DNA from 3 places in the Phytobacter cepae genome. Region 2 is predicted to be linked to each of the others. Evidence: predicted binding sites of a transcription regulator. Region 2 holds the regulator's gene; each other region holds the start of a gene.
What was found. The regulator LexA, encoded in region 2, represses DNA repair genes until DNA is damaged. The targets are predictions, from matches to a motif close to TNCTGTATGTACATACAGNA.
Positions count from the first base shown of each region.

Region 1 (5,804 bases), 1.3 Mb from region 2:
CTTTTTGCATGGCGGACCCTCCTGAATATGACTGAAGAGGGTATCGGAACAACATTAAGCCAACATTAAGGCCCGTTCACGCATTCGTGACGGGCTTCATATTATGAGACGGCGATAAAAAGTTCCCGCAATTGATGCAGCTTGTCACGACATTTTGCCGCCTCTTCAAATTCAAGATTCTGCGCATGTTGCATCATCTGCCCTTCAATCTCCTGAATTTTTTGCTGCAACGCTTTCGGCGATAACGCCATTTCTGCGGCTTCCGCCTGCGCCGGTGTCCGTGACTTGCCACGCCCTTTGGCTTTGGTTTTCGCCAGATTTTCCCCGAGGCTCAGAATGTCGACCACTTTCTTATTCAGGCCCTGAGGCGTGATGCCATTCTCTTCGTTGTACTTCTGCTGTTTCTCACGGCGACGTTCGGTTTCGTCAATGGCTTTTGCCATCGACGGCGTGATTTTGTCACCGTACAAAATGGCTTTGCCGTTGATGTTTCGCGCCGCACGGCCAATGGTCTGAATCAGCGAACGCTCAGAACGCAGGAAGCCCTCTTTATCGGCGTCAAGAATCGCTACCAGGGAGACTTCTGGCATATCCAGCCCCTCACGCAGCAAGTTGATGCCGACCAACACGTCAAACTCGCCCAGGCGCAAATCGCGAATAATTTCCATACGTTCGACGGTATCGATATCGGAGTGAAGATAACGCACCTTCTCGCCATGCTCTTCCAGATACTCGGTTAAATCTTCCGCCATCCGTTTGGTTAAGGTGGTCACCAGAACGCGCTCGTTGATGGTGGAACGCTTGCGGATTTCCGAAAGCAGATCGTCAACCTGGGTCGCCACCGGGCGCACTTCAATAATGGGATCAAGCAGGCCCGTAGGACGCACCACCTGGTCAATGACGTCTTCACCTGATTTTTCCAGCTCATATTTACCGGGTGTGGCTGAAACATAGATGGTCTGCGGCGCCAGAGCTTCAAACTCTTCAAAGCGCAGCGGACGGTTGTCCAGTGCGGACGGCAGGCGGAAGCCGTACTCCACCAGCGTCTCTTTACGCGCCCTGTCGCCTTTGAACATACCGCCAATTTGCGGGATGGTGACGTGGGACTCGTCAATCACCAGCAGGCCATCGGCGGGCAGGTAATCAAACAGCGTCGGCGGTGCTTCACCCGGCCCTCGCCCGGAGAGGTAGCGCGAATAGTTTTCAATGCCCGAGCAGTAGCCCAGCTCGTTCATCATCTCCAGATCGAACTGGGTACGCTGGGTCAGCCGCTGCTCTTCCAGAAGCTTGTTGTTGTCCATCAGCGATTTACGCCGCACCGCCAGCTCGTCTTTAATCTCTTCCATCGCCTGCACAATACGTTCACGCGGGGTAACGTAGTGAGTTTTAGGGTAGACGGTAAAGCGCGGAATCACGGACTCCACATGACCCGTTAGCGGGTCGAACAATGACAGTCGCTCCACCTCTTCATCAAACAGCTCCACACGCAGCGCAATGTCATCAGACTCCGCCGGGAAGATGTCAATCACTTCGCCGCGCACACGGAAGGTGCCGCGCTGAAAAGCCTGATCGTTGCGGGTATATTGTAGCTCCGCCAGCCGACGCAGAATGGCGCGCTGATCGATAATCATGCCGTTAGTCAGATGCAGCATCATCTTCAGGTACAAATCCGGGTCACCCAGACCGTAAATGGCAGAGACAGAGGCCACCACAATTACGTCCCGGCGCTCAAGCAGGGCTTTGGTGGCCGACAGACGCATCTGCTCAATGTGCTCGTTTACCGAGGCATCTTTCTCAATGAAGGTATCTGAACTCGGCACATAGGCTTCCGGCTGATAGTAGTCGTAATACGAAACAAAATACTCCACCGCGTTTTCCGGGAAAAACTCTTTCATTTCGCCGTACAGCTGAGCGGCAAGCGTCTTATTCGGTGCCAGAACCATCGTTGGACGCTGCAGATCTGCAATCACATTGGCGACGGTGAATGTTTTACCCGAACCGGTCACACCCAGCAGGGTCTGATGCGCCAGCCCATCTTCCAGGCCTTCTTTGAGGCGGCGAATAGCCTCGGGCTGATCGCCAGAAGGGCGAAAAGCGGAATGCAGTTTTATCGGTTTACTCATGACAGCGACCTGATGAAGGAGTGAGCGGGGAGGAAAGTAATTTTAACCATCGCGACGAGATTTGCCAATCATTAATACTGGATGTAAAAACAGTGGCGCAAACAGGAATCTGTACTAGCAGGCAGGTTTACCGGGTTTGCTCACCGTAACCTGTTCAAGGACGGCACAAAATAGCTGCCCATGCGGGTTATCCCCAGAACATTTCGTTTTTTAACATTTGTCAAGGGAGGTGATGAAAGTTTTGTGGCAGCGGGTGACACTTTTCTTACAGCCATTGCTTTTATTTAATTAGCTGAAAATAAACAACTTTTGCAAAAAGCCGCGTTTCGCATCAATTCAGGCGCAAGCCGCGTATTTACTCGCTTGTCGCACTTTTTCTAACTCTAATGCACAAGGTTATCCACAGGAATAGTGGATAACTCATTCCAGGCCATATGCACCGCCAGCCCACAGATTGTTAACAACTGCGGATTTCCGGCTCGGAAAAAATTTTTATCGCTTATTTTTGCAAAATTATGCCTAACGAAACGGAGAAGTGCGGTGCGATCGTGCTCACATTTACCCATTCTGATGCACCATAAGCCATCATCCACGGCACCGACAATGTGCAGGATTTTTCGGTAGTTTTCACTGCATCTGGTTTTCCCCCTCACTTTGTTCGGCGGACTCTGAAAACGAGACTTTTTTGTGATATTGGCAAGCCATTTGCACATTTAACAGAACCGCAAAGCGAGAAAGGAGCAGGTTATGTTGAGTTTGCGTTCAGTGAACCAATTTTATGGTAGTCAGCACACCTTGTGGAACGTTGACCTCGATTTACATCCCGGCAGCTGTACGTCGGTAATTGGTCTGCCCGGCATGGGAAAAACGACGCTCATCAACTGCATTATCGGTGTGATACCCGTCGAGAGTGGCAGTATGGTGTGGCAGGACACCAGCGGCCCCCCGCAGAACATGCTGCCGTTACAGGCTGAACATCGCAGCGCGATGGGGATTGGCTATGTTCCTCAGGACAGGCGGCTCTTCTCCCAGCTTTCGGTGGAAGAGAATCTGCACATAGCTCTGCTGGCAGGCTCCGCCCCCCGCAATGCCGTCAGCAGCGAGATATATGACCTGTTTCCCGATCTTTATGCGTTCCGTCAGAGTAAAGCGGCAGGGTTATCGGAAGATAATCAGTATCAACTGGCGATGGCGCGAGCGGTGATAACCCGCCCGCGATTGCTGATACTCGACGAACCGACCCGGGGTCAGGGCCAGGCATTTATTCATAAGCTCGGCAACATTATCGTCCGCCTGAATCAGGATTTGGGTATGACCTTCCTGCTGGCTGAACAACATTTGAATTTTATTCGTCGGGTCACCGATCGTTTCTGTTTGCTACATCGCGGACGCAATGTCGCCCAGGGAGACGTCAGGCAACTGGATGACGGACTTCTGGCGCACTGGATGACGCCGGAGTCAGTACGTTGAGATTGAGATAATGACCGTTATTTGCCTCATCCGGCGCGTGTGAAAGCCAGGGGATCTCCCCAATCATCGGGGCTTTAATCACGCGCCGCAGGGTCGCAATGTACTCTTGATGACGACGCCCCGGTGGCTGAACGTCATTTGCAATCCATCCCGCCAGCGTTAATCCAGCCTGTTCAATCGCCAGTGCCGTCAGTATCGCGTGGTTGATACAACCCAGCTTCACGCCCACCACCAGAATAACCGGCAGCTGCTCAGTGACCACCCAATCTGCAAAGGTAAAATGGTCTGCTAACGGCGTAAACCAGCCTCCTGCCCCTTCCACCAGCACCCATTGGGCCTGTGCTTCCAGATGACGCAGCCCGTCAGACATCCCTTGCGCTAAAATGGGCGTGCCGGTTGCGGCGCTGACGATGTGTGGCGAGGTCGGCTCCGCAAAGGTCCAGGGATTCACCACGTTATAGGGTAGCGACACAGTGCTGTTGCGCTGAAGCGCCAGGGCATCGCTGTTGCGCAGTCCCTCAGCGGTCATTTCACTGCCCGACGCCACAGGTTTGTAGCCTGCAGTGCGCCATCCCAACTGAGCGGCGGCCTGGAGCAGCGCGCAGCTGGCGACGGTTTTCCCCACTTCGGTGTCTGTCCCGGTAACGAAATAACGTTCAGTCACGACTGATAATTCCCCAAAATAGTTGATAACTGAGCGGGCACATCCCGTTCTGTTGTGGCCACGCGTGCTGAAGTTGCTGCAATTTTCCACGCGTTAATCCTGAGGTGCGCCCGGCATGCAGATGCGTCGCCCCAATGCCTTTCAGAGAGCGCATTGCGCCCGCCGCATCATCAAAATACAAGGTGAGGGTCTCCACGCCGGCCTGATACCGCCAGCCCGCCAGCGCGGCGCCAATCTGCGCTGCCGATAAAAACCGGTTGGCATGGGGTGCAGTATCCACCGCCCGCCAGGCCTGACTCAGCTCCGGTAACGACCCCTGTACGAGAGTCGTGAAAGCAATGTGCCCACCGGGACGGACGACCCGATAGAGTTCATGTAAAGCCTGGGGCAGCGAGTCGCACCACTGGACGGCCAGGTTGCTCCACGCCAGACAAAACGCGTCGTCCGGCAGCGGCATGGCTTCAATATCACCCTGCACATAGTGATGCGCCGCCTGCTGCTGGCGTGCCTCACTCAACATGCTGGCGCTGAGATCTAACGCGGTGACCAGCGCCCCTCGCTGCTGCCAGTGGTGCCCCATCGCGCCCGGACCACATCCGGCGTCCAGCACATGACGTGCAGAAACGTCCCCCAGCCGTGCCAGCAGTAATTCCGCGCTTTGCCGCTGCAACCCGTCGTGCTGCCGGTAATGCTGTGCCGCGCGACCAAAGGCATGGGCCACTGCCTGCTTATTCACGGGCGTCATTGAGCACCTCCAGCAACTGGCTGATATCGGCAGGCTCATGGGCCGCAGTCAGGGTAAGTCGAAGTCGGGCCGTACCCGCAGGCACGGTGGGCGGACGAATCGCGGTCACCCAGCATCCCCGCTCGCGCAGGGTAGCAGCCAGTGTCAGCGCCCGGCTATTCTCGCCGACGATGAGCGGCTGGATGGCACTGTGAGATGCGGTCAGTTGCGCCTCCAGTAACGCTGCCCCGGCACGAAACTGCGCCACCCGGGCGGCGAGCTTTTCACGGCGTTCGTCCCCTTCTGCACCCCGAATCACATTAAGTGATGCCAGGAGTGCCACCGCCTGCGCCGGTGGCATCGCGGTGCTGTAAATCAGGTGGCGGGCAAACTGCACGAAGTAATTGGCGACAGACTCGCGGCATAGCACCGCCGCCCCGCTCAGTCCCACGCCTTTGCCAAAGGTGACAATCAGAATATCTGGCGTGACCTGTTGCGCATGGCAACTGCCGCGCCCCTCTTGCCCCCAGACGCCAATACCGTGCGCATCGTCGACCAGCAACCAGCCGTTGGCTTTCTGCGTGGCCGCATGCAGGTCGGCCAGCGGGGCCGCGTCACCGTCCATACTGAAAATGCCTTCGGTGACGACCAGTTGCTCACCGGCTATCGGTTTTGCCAGCAGGGTTGCCAGGTGCGCAGCGTCGTTATGCTGGAATCGGCGTAACTGTGCCGGGCTGAGATCCGCCGCCTCCAGTAACGAGGCGTGACTGAGCCTGTCGGCCACAATGCGGTCCTCTTTTGCCATCAGGGCGGCGATCACCGC
Region 1 covers NZ_CM135107.1:3,491,330-3,497,133, forward strand. Annotated here, with positions in the region: gene uvrB (excinuclease ABC subunit UvrB) at 102-2,123, opposite strand; gene ACUY4Q_RS16385 (ABC transporter ATP-binding protein) at 2,871-3,593, shown strand; gene bioD (dethiobiotin synthase) at 3,535-4,257, opposite strand; gene bioC (malonyl-ACP O-methyltransferase BioC) at 4,250-5,002, opposite strand; gene bioF (8-amino-7-oxononanoate synthase) at 4,986-5,804, opposite strand, start outside.
Region 1: uvrB (excinuclease ABC subunit UvrB) is a predicted target of LexA. The motif match lies at 2,199-2,218, and genes of this name have one in related genera.

Region 2 (5,804 bases):
ACGCAGATCGTCTTTATCGTTAATTTGCGCGGTAAAACTTGGCAGAATAACGGATATATCATCTTCAGGTTTTGCTTTTGCCAGAAGTGCCGGGTTAATTAATGCCGCACTGCCATAACTGGCAGACGCCACCCCCGTCCCCCCCATTGCATCATTACGCGCTTCCGCCCAGGTATTCGCTGCTCCCGCTTGATTGGCCACGGAAAAGGAGACAGCGATAGCGACCACTGAAAGTTTGAGTTTGTTTTTCACAATTATGCGTCTCGTAGTCAGATGAGTTTTTTTTATGCCCTGTTCCTTTTTACATGAACAGGAATGCTCTATTGCTGCGAATAACACCGGAAAAATGTCTAATTCTGCCAAACAGGTAATTACTGGCAGAAATTATAGTTATAAGAATTGACCCTCATTATTTATAGAAGACGTAATGCGATTGTGAAAGCCGGAGGAAGAAGCCCGATCTCGGCGTTTAGTGCAGAACATGGTAAAGTGAGGAATTATGCCGCCGGGAAATGAGAGGACGACAATGGACAAGACCACTTCGCAAGAGATGCTAGCGCAGGCTGAAAAACTGTGTGTGCAGCGCAATGTGCGTCTGACGCCACAGCGCCTCGAAGTTCTGCGTCTGCTAAGTCTGCGGGAAGGTGCAATAAGCGCTTATGATCTGCTGGATCTGCTGCGGGAGAGCGAACCGCAGGCGAAACCCCCTACCGTTTATCGCGCGCTGGACTTCCTTTTGGAACAGGGTTTCGTGCACAAAGTAGAGTCCACCAACAGCTACGTCCTGTGCCATCTGTTCGATCAACCGACCCACACGTCGGCCATGTTTATTTGCGACAGATGCGGCGTAGTTAAAGAAGAACAAGCGGAAGGCGCAGAAGATATTATGCATGCACTGGCGGCTAAATTAGGATTTGCCTTACGTCATAATGTCATCGAAGCACATGGTTTGTGCGCTAAATGCGCCGAAGTGGAAGCGTGTCGTCATCAGGGTGAATGCCACCATGATCACTCGATTCTGGTAAAGAAAAAACCGCGCTAGCGGCGGTTTCTCTTTTAAGCAGTGTGATTTGAAAAGAGTGGTACGTCCATGTACCGTCGGGCAGGGTAGTCACTCTAATGCATATTCAGAGGGAAAAAGGACTACCAGCGGTATTCGTTGCGGGTTTCCCAATCAACGACTTCTTTTTCCGCCTGATCTTTCTGGTAGCCATAACGTTCCTGAATTTTACCTACCAGCTGGTCGCGTTTACCTTCGATGATGGTCATATCATCGTCGGTCAATTTGCCCCACTGTTCTTTCGCTTTACCTTTGAACTGTTTCCAGTTACCGCCGATTTCGTCTTTATTCATAATCATTTCCTCATCGTTCGGTTTTGAATAGCGAGTATTCATCCATTTTTGTTACGTTCGTAATCTGCTGAACGTGATAATAATTGTAGTCACGGATAACGACGTGGTGGATTTATTCGGAATTTTTAACCATCCAGACGGTATTTTTAAGAACGTCTATCGGCAGAAAGAGAGGAGAAAAAAAGAAAGGAAAGATATCTAAGTAATTGAATTTTATTAAAAAACCGTGACAACACAGAGCGCTACCACGGCTTACAATTGAGGGTTACAGCCATTCGCCATTGCGAATCACACCGACTGCCAGACCTTCGATCGTGAAGTTTTGCTCGCGCAAATTGACCACAATCGGCGAGAACTCGCTGTTTTCAGGCAGCAATTCAACCGTATTACCCTGCTTTTTCAGTCGCTTGACGGTCACTTCATCGTCAATGCGCGCGACAACGACCTGACCATTACGTACGTCCTGCGTTTTATGCACTGCCAGCAAGTCACCGTCCATAATGCCGATGTCTTTCATGGACATTCCACTTACGCGCAGCAGAAAATCCGCATTCGGTTTGAACAGAGAAGGATCGACCTGATAATGGCCTTCAATATGCTGCTGAGCCAACAGAGGTTCACCTGCAGCAACACGGCCTACCAGCGGTAAACCGGCGTCTTCTTCGACTTCCAGCAACAAACGAATACCGCGCGATGCGCCAGAGACAATCTCAAGTACGCCTTTACGCGCCAACGCTTTTAAATGCTCTTCGGCAGCGTTTGGGGAACGGAACCCCAACTGTTGCGCGATCTCCGCACGCGTCGGCGGCATGCCGGTTTGGTTGATTCGATCGCGAATGAGATCGAACACCTCTTGCTGCCTGGCCGTTAAAGCTTTCATTCCGCCCCCTGGGTGTATATACAGTTATGCTGTTAGTATATACAGCTAAAGGCGATTTTGAAACCAAAATTACGCAAAAAACCAGCAGTTAGCGCAATTCTGGAAGGCTTATCGGAAATGGCCCCACAGCAGTGAAATCCAGGTGAAGAGAGCAACCAGAATGGTCATGAGCACCGCCGCTGAACCCATATCTTTTGCCCGTCCGGAAAGTTCATGAAAATCGGAACCAATACGGTCAACGACCGCTTCAATCGCACTGTTGAGAATTTCAACGATCATCACCAGCGCTACCGAGCCAATCAGCAATACGCGGGTGATCGCGTCGACATCAAGGAAACAAGCGATAATAATTGCCAGAATGACCGCAACGGACTCCTGACGAAAGGCAGCTTCGTTTATCCAGGCGGCACGGACGCCTTTCCAGGAGTACCCGGCTGCTTTGATAATACGGGTCATGCCAGTGGTGTTATTGGCCATTAAAAGAACCTTTTTATGTTATGAGCATCAATCTCTATGTAAGGTTATAGAGGTACAAAAGAATTTGTGCGCGCTTTCTGATATTCTTGCGGCGCATTGGCATTAATAACCAGAGGCTTTACATCCTTTATGTCCGGCTGGCCACGAATTTACTACAAATTACTTAATTTACCATTAAGCGTGCTGGTAAAAAGTAAGTCTATCCCTGCGGAACCCGCACAGGAACTGGGGCTCGATACCTCACGCCCTATTATGTATGTTTTGCCTTATAACTCTAAGGCCGACTTACTGACGTTACGCGCTCAATGTCTGGCACATGATTTGCCGGACCCGTTTGAACCGCTTGTGATCGACGGCGTGGAGCTGCCGCGATATATCTTCATTCATGGTGGGCCGCGGGTATTTACCTGGTACACACCGAAAGAAGAGTCCATCAAGCTGTTTCACGACTACCTCGATTTGCACCGTAGCCATCCCGACCTGGATGTGCAGATGGTGCCGGTTTCGATGATGTTCGGTCGTTCGCCAGGCCGCGAGAAGGGCGAAGTGAATCCGCCGCTGCGTATGCTCAATGGCATTCAGAAATTCTTTGCCATCTCCTGGCTTGGACGTGACAGCTTTGTGCGTTTCTCACCGCCAGTTTCACTGCGCCGCATGGCCACTGAACACGGCACGGATAAAATCATCGCGCAAAAACTGGCGCGCGTGGCGCGTATGCATTTTGCTCGCCAGCGTCTCGCTGCGGTGGGCCCACGGCTGCCTGCGCGTCAGGATCTGTTCAACAAGCTGCTGGCCTCGAAAGCCATTGCCCGCGCCGTTGAAGACGAAGCGCGCAGCAAGAAAATCTCCCATGATAAGGCGCAGCAAAACGCGATCGCGCTGATGGAAGAGATCGCGGCGAACTTCTCTTACGAGATGATTCGCCTCTCTGACCGTATTCTCAGCTTTACCTGGAACCGCCTGTACCAGGGCATCAACGTGCACAACGCCGAGCGCATACGCCAACTGGCCCATGACGGCCATGAAATTGTCTATGTGCCCTGCCACCGCAGCCATATGGACTACCTGCTGCTCTCTTACGTGCTCTATCATCAGGGGCTGGTGCCGCCGCACATCGCTGCCGGTATTAACCTGAACTTCTGGCCAGCAGGCCCTATCTTCCGCCGTCTGGGGGCGTTCTTTATTCGTCGCTCTTTCAAAGGCAACAAACTCTATTCCACCGTGTTCCGCGAATACCTGGGCGAACTGTTCCAGCGGGGTTATTCGGTTGAGTACTTTGTGGAAGGCGGGCGTTCACGTACCGGTCGTCTGCTGGATCCCAAAACCGGCACCCTGTCGATGACCATCCAGGCAATGCTGCGCGGGGGCACGCGTCCTATCACGCTGGTGCCTATTTATATCGGTTACGAGCACGTGATGGAAGTCGGTACCTACGCTAAAGAGCTGCGCGGGGCGACGAAAGAGAAAGAAGGCTTTATGCAGATGTTACGCGGCCTGAGCAAGCTGCGTAACCTTGGCCAGGGCTATGTGAACTTTGGCGAGCCTATCCCGCTGACGGCCTATCTTAATCAGCGAGTGCCGGAATGGCGCGAGTCTATCGATCCTATCGAAGCGGTGCGTCCGTCCTGGCTCACGCCAACCGTCAATGCTATCGCGGCCGATCTGATGGTACGCATCAACAACGCCGGGGCAGCCAATGCCATGAACCTGTGTTGTACCGCCCTGCTCGCTTCGCGCCAGCGTTCACTGACCCGTGAACAACTCACGGAGCAGCTGGACTGCTACCTGAATCTGATGCGGAATGTGCCCTATGCAGAGGATTCAACGGTGCCCACGGCCACCGCTTCTGAACTCATCGCCCACGCCCTGCAGATGAACAAGTTTGAGGTGGAGAAAGACACCATCGGCGACATCATCATTCTGCCGCGCGAACAGGCGGTGCTGATGACCTACTACCGTAACAACATCGCGCATATGTTGATGTTGCCGTCACTGATGGCCGCCATCCTCACGCAGCACCGTCACATCTCGCAGGACGAGATGCTGCGTCATGTCGAGTTGCTCTACCCGATGCTGAAAGCAGAACTGTTCCTGCGTTGGGAAAAAGAGGAGCTGGCAGGTGTGCTGGACAGTCTGGCGCAAGAGATGCTGCGTCAAGGGCTGGTCACCATCAAAGACGGGCAACTGAACATCAATCCGGCGCATTCCCGTACCTTGCAGCTGCTGGCTGCGGGTGCACGCGAAACGCTGCAGCGCTATGCCATCACCTTCTGGCTGCTGAGCGCTAACCCGTCGTTTAACCGTAGTACGCTGGAGAAAGAGAGCCGCACACTGGCTCAGCGTCTCTCGGTGCTACACGGCATTAACGCACCGGAGTTCTTCGACAAGGCGGTGTTCAGTACCCTGGTGCTGACCCTGCGTGACGAAGGTTTCATCAGTGATACCGGCGATGCGGAACCGGCGCAGACCCTGGCGGTTTATCAGTTGCTGGCGGAGTTGATTACGTCGGATGTGCGTTTGACGATTGAGAGCGCGACGCAGAGCGAATAAGGGCTGTGCTGCCTCATGCCCTCTCTCACCGGGAGAGGGAGCCTCTGTAATATTACGTTTTACAGCGATAATATTGCCCAATGAGAATAAAACAGTCACCGCGATGACAGGGTCCGGCTGAAAATCGGCGAAGCGTATCCGCAAGGCCGGGGCGACGCGCAGGGATGCGCGGCGAGGGCGGATTTACAGGGACGTTACCTCCGCCCGTCCCCGATAAGCCTGAAGGAATACGCTGAGTGAACCGCGTTAGCGGCGGTTTTCCTGGCCGGGAGCCCGGGTCGCCAGGGTGGTGGCGGTGAACCACCCTGGCACGTTCACGGGTTCTGGCGTGACAGAAAAGCAAGGAACATAAGGTGAACGGAATGCCCCTCAGAGCCGCATGTTCCCCCTCACCCTAACCCTCTCCCCGGAGGGGCGAGGGGACCGATCATGCTCGCTTTTTTTATGGGGATCCTTCTCTCTGATAGGGAGAGATAAGCGTCAGAATAGCATTATCAATAATTCAGATAACTCACTGCCAGGCCCAAAAACAGCACCAGCCCCA
Region 2 covers NZ_CM135107.1:4,776,443-4,782,246, forward strand. Annotated here, with positions in the region: gene ACUY4Q_RS22370 (conjugal transfer protein TraF) at 1-252, opposite strand, end outside; gene zur (zinc uptake transcriptional repressor Zur) at 527-1,042, shown strand; gene ACUY4Q_RS22380 (CsbD family protein) at 1,144-1,353, opposite strand; gene lexA (transcriptional repressor LexA) at 1,619-2,233, opposite strand; gene ACUY4Q_RS22390 (diacylglycerol kinase) at 2,342-2,710, opposite strand; gene plsB (glycerol-3-phosphate 1-O-acyltransferase PlsB) at 2,840-5,260, shown strand; gene ubiA (4-hydroxybenzoate octaprenyltransferase) at 5,755-5,804, opposite strand, start outside.

Region 3 (5,804 bases), on a different replicon from region 2:
AGGATAATGCGGTGAGGATTATTTCTTTTCGTCTACCGCCAGGGTCAGTCCAATGCACATAAGCGCCGCGTAGACTAGTTGCAGAATGATGGTCACCGCCATCGGCACGTTATCCAGGAGCACAAGCGGGATAATCGCCGCACAGCTCAACAGGATCATGTAGGACCCGACAGATTTCATCCGGGACGGTATCTGCTGTTCCGGTACGCCGGCTTTGATAAGCAGCTGCCCGGCATGGTGCTTAACCCGTGAAGTAAATGTCATCCAGGTCTCCTTATTTTTTTTGCCCAAACATTGCTCTGGCATTCTCACGCGTTTCATTGCCCGTCCGGACCTGTGCCGTCTCTTCTGTCACCGGTTCTGACACCGGCTGCCCTGCCGGTTTGCGGTTAACAAGCCCTTTCATCTCTTCAGGAAACACCGCCTGCATGACAATGACCATTTCTTCAAAGGTGGTATGTTCATTCAGCAGCTCGGCCAGCATATTTGCCAGCCGCGGGTCCTGTTTACGCAGAGCAAAACCTGCCAGCAGCGTGGCACGCCATACCCGGCCCCGTTCTCCCTGAGGTACCTTGTCTATTTCGTCACAGACAAAACGCTCGGCTTCGTTGCTCTCGGGATTAAGGTAAAACGTGATCTTGCGACGGGTATCCGGTTTGTCCATGTTCTCAGCCAATTTCATGCATGCCATTTACCAGGTCATACTGCGGGCTGGCGCTGACGAAAAATCGTTCGTCACGAAGCCCACAATGTTTTCTGACCGCATCAGCGATGAGCTCTGCACCGCCGCCAATAACCATAACATGAGAGTATCCGTTAAAGCTGCTGATCGGTTCAAGAACCCGGGTGATAAGACGCTGATGTGACTCCTTCAGCGCCGTTCTGACCAGCTCCAGACGTGACAAATCGTTAATACGCTTACTCAGGAAGGCCTCATCACGCCGGTTGATGATGATTTCATCGGCAAGAAGGCTACTGCTTCGGGTACGTGCCATGCTCAGCGCAGCACGAACGTCCTGCGTCATCAGCGAAACGCCCAGCTCCGGGTTGCCATAAATGCGGGAAATGCCACGCATACGTGACATAACATGAGAAATGTCGAGCGTGGTTCCCCCCAGGTCGATAATCAGGAGTGAATCCAGATCGTCCATGTCCTTTACCACGCCGTAGCCCGCCGGAATAGATTCCGGCATAACCTCCACACTGCGGATGATGAAGGTCTGCCCGCCATTCAGTGTCACCGGACGCATCAGACTGGTCTGCTTGCGGCGAATATTTTCCTCGCAGGGCTGATTGTCACGGTTGTAAAACTCAGCCAGCGGCAATGTCACGACGATATCCACCTCCTGAGGCGCGATACCGGATTTAAGGAGCGCATGGTGAACGGCCACCACATTCACATCGCTGTACTGCCAGGCCACATTGGTGGTGACCAGCGCATCCGCGCTGATAGGATCAAACGAATAGTGTTCGCCGTTGAATGCATAATTAAACACCGGTTCCGGACCAAAATTCACCGCCCATTCCCGTTTAAAACTGTTGGGGCTGATCAGCTGTTTGATCTCATTACCCGCCGTCCACTGCATTTTTATATTGGTGGAGCCATCATCAATGAAAAATTTCATGTGCATTTCCTGTGAGAACTTGTGACGTTTTCAACCCCAGAAAGAGAATAATCCGAGATAAACAAGAGAACTAATTACCATGATACCTCTCACGGGCTTCAAAACAAGAAAAATATGAGAAAAATGAGAGATAAAAAAGGGATTTATTGAACATAGATGTGGTTCTACTGATATAAGATGAGGTGAGCCAGCAGGGGTCAGCACTGCCAGCTGTTGATACGCCACTGCGCGGGTTTGAATAATGAGATAAATGGTTCGGACGGAATCGAAGCGCAGCTACAGTCGCAGAACTGCCGGTAAATCCCGTCCTGTTACGAGATACCGCCGCCAGTTAGATATTCCGCTGTTTTTGTCCAGTTCTGCTAGCTGCGTGGGATCTGGCCTGGTATATTGCTAATAACGATGCCACCGATAGGGTATGCCCTATGACCGTAAGGCTTTATTACAATGCAGCAGATGCACGAGCCAGAGCGAGCAATGAATGGCACGCAGAGTGGATCAGTAAAAACGGCTTGAAAGCTCGCCTCTGGACTGAAAAGGCGATCAGTAAATTTCTTGGTACACCGCTCAATGCTGGCCCGGTAAAAGCCTGGAAGTTAAAGGAAGTGAAAAAGGTCGAAGCGACACCCGCTTTTAGAACATGGCTGGAGCAACGCCGCGCATGGCTGATTGCACGGGGTAAACTACCCGCTGATGCTTCTTAGCAGAGAGAGCAAATAGTACATTAAAAGTGCCGTTATACCGTCACCGCCGGTAATTTTTATATAACAGTTTGGCCGCGACCATTCAGTACTTTTTTCTCTTTTTGTTAAATTTATCATTCAGAAAATGAAACTCCTTCTGAAATCTTCGGCGAACGTCTTCGAACGTCGCCTAATATCGCCTATTCTCTGCTAAATTCGCCGATCTCCGCACTATGAAATCGATTCACGACGAAAGATCATTAAAAATAAACATTAAAAATCAACGAGTTACATAACTCCGGACTCTACGTAAATCCATATTGCCGCAAGATATTTTCCCTGAAAAATAATTCGATATTGAGTTGGATCAGGGATCATCTTCCCGCCATGTAATTCTATAATTTGAAACATATAAAACATCCTTATTGTTAGTTAAAAGTGCCGTTATACCGTCACCGCCGGTTATTTTTATTGAACAGTTTGGCAGCGACCATTCAGTACTTTTGTATTGCTGGCATTCGGTCAGTTGCAGCTGCGCGTTTTTCTGCTGGCACTATCCGGCATCAATGCGCGCTGCGGTCGCAGAACTTCCGGTAAATCCCGTCCGGTTAGGTAATTCACCGCGCCGCTGGGCAGTCAGGTGATTCTGTCCAGTTCTGCTGGCAGTGATGGATCAGCGCGGGTAAAATTAGACCAGACTAGCGTTCTGAGAGGTTATAATGATTACCGTAACTATCAGCGAGGCAAACAGTCATCGCAAATGGACACACCGCGCCCGGACGAAGGACGCACTGACCGCCATCATCCGGGCTATGAACAAGCATTTTCCGCAGTCGCACAATTTCATCCCAGATGATGTAGATAATGCCCCCGTACTGTTTGCGGCTGTAGCCAACACTCCGGGCGTGGAAGTAACCGGTCATATCTGGAAACCTATGTGGCATAGGGGAGTTCTCTGGAACGTCAAAGGTACGCCAGTGACAGTTACTCTCCATTATACTTCCGGCTAATTCTCGAACCACATTGGACACTCTGGTTTTTTTGTCCAGTTATACCCCTCTTATCCCCCGTTTCTGTGGATAAACCCTATCAGCTAGCAAGCGCAGCTTACCGACAGACAATTCCCTGCCCTGGCGCTCCTTTAACCATTCTCGCTGCATGAACGGAATGCACCACGCTCATGGTCACCATGACACTATTCAAAATGTGTTACCCGGAGAATGTGTCTGAAATTAAATATTTCTCTTTTAATTACAGCCCCTTAAACGACATAACCACTAATAAACTTGAAACCTCAGTAAAACCAGAAATAATACTGTATATAAATACAGTATAAAAAGGAGGTTTCTATGTTTCGCTTTATTCCCGCAGCAATCAGTCCTGAGTTCTTTACCGCGCCGTTGTTCACGGAACGATGCCAGGCCGGCTTCCCCAGTCCGGCTCAGGACTATGTTGAAGCCGAACTGGATCTTAATGAGTTCTGCATTCAACGCCGGAGCTCAACGTATTTTGTCCGGGCAATCGGTAACTCAATGACCGATATCGGTCTGCATTCGGGTGATTTGCTTGTGGTTGATAAAGCGGAACAGGCCCGCCATGGTGACATTGTTATTGCTGAGGTTGAGGGTGAATTTACCGTAAAACGCCTGTTACTGACTCCCCGACCTGGTCTGCAGCCGATGAACCCGTCCTACCCTACTCTCTGGCCTGATCCGGAGCACCTGCAGATATTTGGTGTGGTGACGGCGTTTGTTCATAAAACACGTGGACACGACTGATGTTCGCCCTGGCAGATGCAAACAAATTCTATGCCAGCTGCGAGAAGGTTTTTCGCCCGGATTTGCGAGAAAAGCCCGTACTGGTTCTTTCAAACAATGACGGCTGCTGCATTGCGATGTCCATAGAGGCAAAGCGCCTGGGCATAAAAATGGGTATGCCCTGGTTCCAGATAAAACAGATGCAGCTCCCGGAGCAGCTGCATGTTTTCTCCAGTAATTATGAACTGTACGCCAGCATGAGTAACCGGATGATGGCACTGATGGAAGAGCTGGCACCGCGTGTGGAGCAGTACTCCATTGATGAAATGTTTCTTGATATCCGGGGAATTGATGCGTGTATGAGCTATGAAGAGTTTGGTCTGCAGCTGCGCAGGCATATCCTCAGCGGAACGGGTCTGACCATTGGCGTGGGAATGGGACCGAGCAAGACGCTGGCAAAAAGTGCACAGTGGGCATCCAAGGAGTGGCCGCAGTTTAAAGGCGTGCTGGCACTGACGCCGGCTAACCCGCAGAGAACGGCAAAATTATTATCGCTGCAGCCAGTGGAAGAACTCTGGGGCGTGGGGAGCCGGATAGCGAAAAAACTTAACATCATGGGCATCACCACTGCGCTTCAGCTGGCACAGGCTAATACCGTACTTATTCGTAAAAATTTCAGCGTCGTTCTCGAACGTACGGTCCGGGAACTTAATGGCGAAAGCTGTATAGCTCTGGAAGAAGCGCCTCCCACTAAACAACAGATCGTCTGCAGTCGTTCATTCGGGGAGAGGATCATCACCCTTGAGGCTATGCAACAGGCGGTCTGCCAGTATGCTGAGCGCGCTGCCGAAAAATTGCGGGGTGAACGCCAGTTCTGCCGCCATATTTCAGTTTTCGTTAAATCCTCGCCGTTTGCCGTAAATGAGCCCTACTACAGCAACGTCAGCAGCGAAACACTGCTGACGCCCACTCAGGATACCCGGGACATCATTGCAGCCGCGCAGAGGGCGCTGGAGCGAGTCTGGCGGGACGGGCACCGATATGCCAAAGCAGGCATCATGCTTAATGATTTCTCATCCACCGGCGTTGCCCAGCTCAATCTGTTTGACGAACAGGCCCCACGGCCGCACAGCCAGGAGCTGATGAAAGTCCTGGATACCATCAATCAGACCGGCCTGGGACAGATTTGGTTTGCCGGCAGAGGCACTGCCCCTGAGTGGAAAATGAAACGCGAGATGCTGTCACCAGCTTACACGACACGTTGGAATGATATTCCGATAGCTAGGATAATTTAATCTCGGTCCCTTAAAGAGCAGACAGTGCTCGCCGCAGCCGAACGACCGGGCGTAGCACGCGAGAGAGCGAGGAAGCACCAGGGCGTCAAATTTAAAATATTCTCGCAACGCCACTGTATTCATATTTTTATGGCAATAAAGAACAATTAAAGGGAATTTATACTAGTAAGAACTTTGATTTAGGTTCGCAGATGGCTGATTGGGACCACGGTCTCAGATGGGTGATTGGGACCACGGTCTCAGATGGGTGATTGGGACCACGGTCCCAGATGGGTGGTTGGGACCACGGTCCCAGATAGGTGGTTGGGACCACGGTCCCAGATAGGTGGTTGGGACCACGGTCCCAGATAGGTGGTTAGGACCACGGTCCCAGTTGAGTAATTGGAACCGTGGGCTGAGTATGCGATTAGGGATAATTATCCGGTAAAGAACAAAGCTAACAAA
Region 3 covers NZ_JBREIF010000002.1:6,201-12,004, reverse strand. Annotated here, with positions in the region: gene ACUY4Q_RS24230 (hypothetical protein) at 19-264, opposite strand; gene ACUY4Q_RS24225 (plasmid partitioning/stability family protein) at 275-682, opposite strand; gene ACUY4Q_RS24220 (plasmid segregation protein ParM) at 669-1,625, opposite strand; gene ACUY4Q_RS24215 (hypothetical protein) at 2,051-2,329, shown strand; gene ACUY4Q_RS24210 (hypothetical protein) at 3,028-3,318, shown strand; gene umuD (translesion error-prone DNA polymerase V autoproteolytic subunit) at 3,658-4,086, shown strand; gene umuC (translesion error-prone DNA polymerase V subunit UmuC) at 4,086-5,360, shown strand.
Region 3: umuD (translesion error-prone DNA polymerase V autoproteolytic subunit) is a predicted target of LexA. The motif match lies at 3,622-3,641, and genes of this name have one in related genera.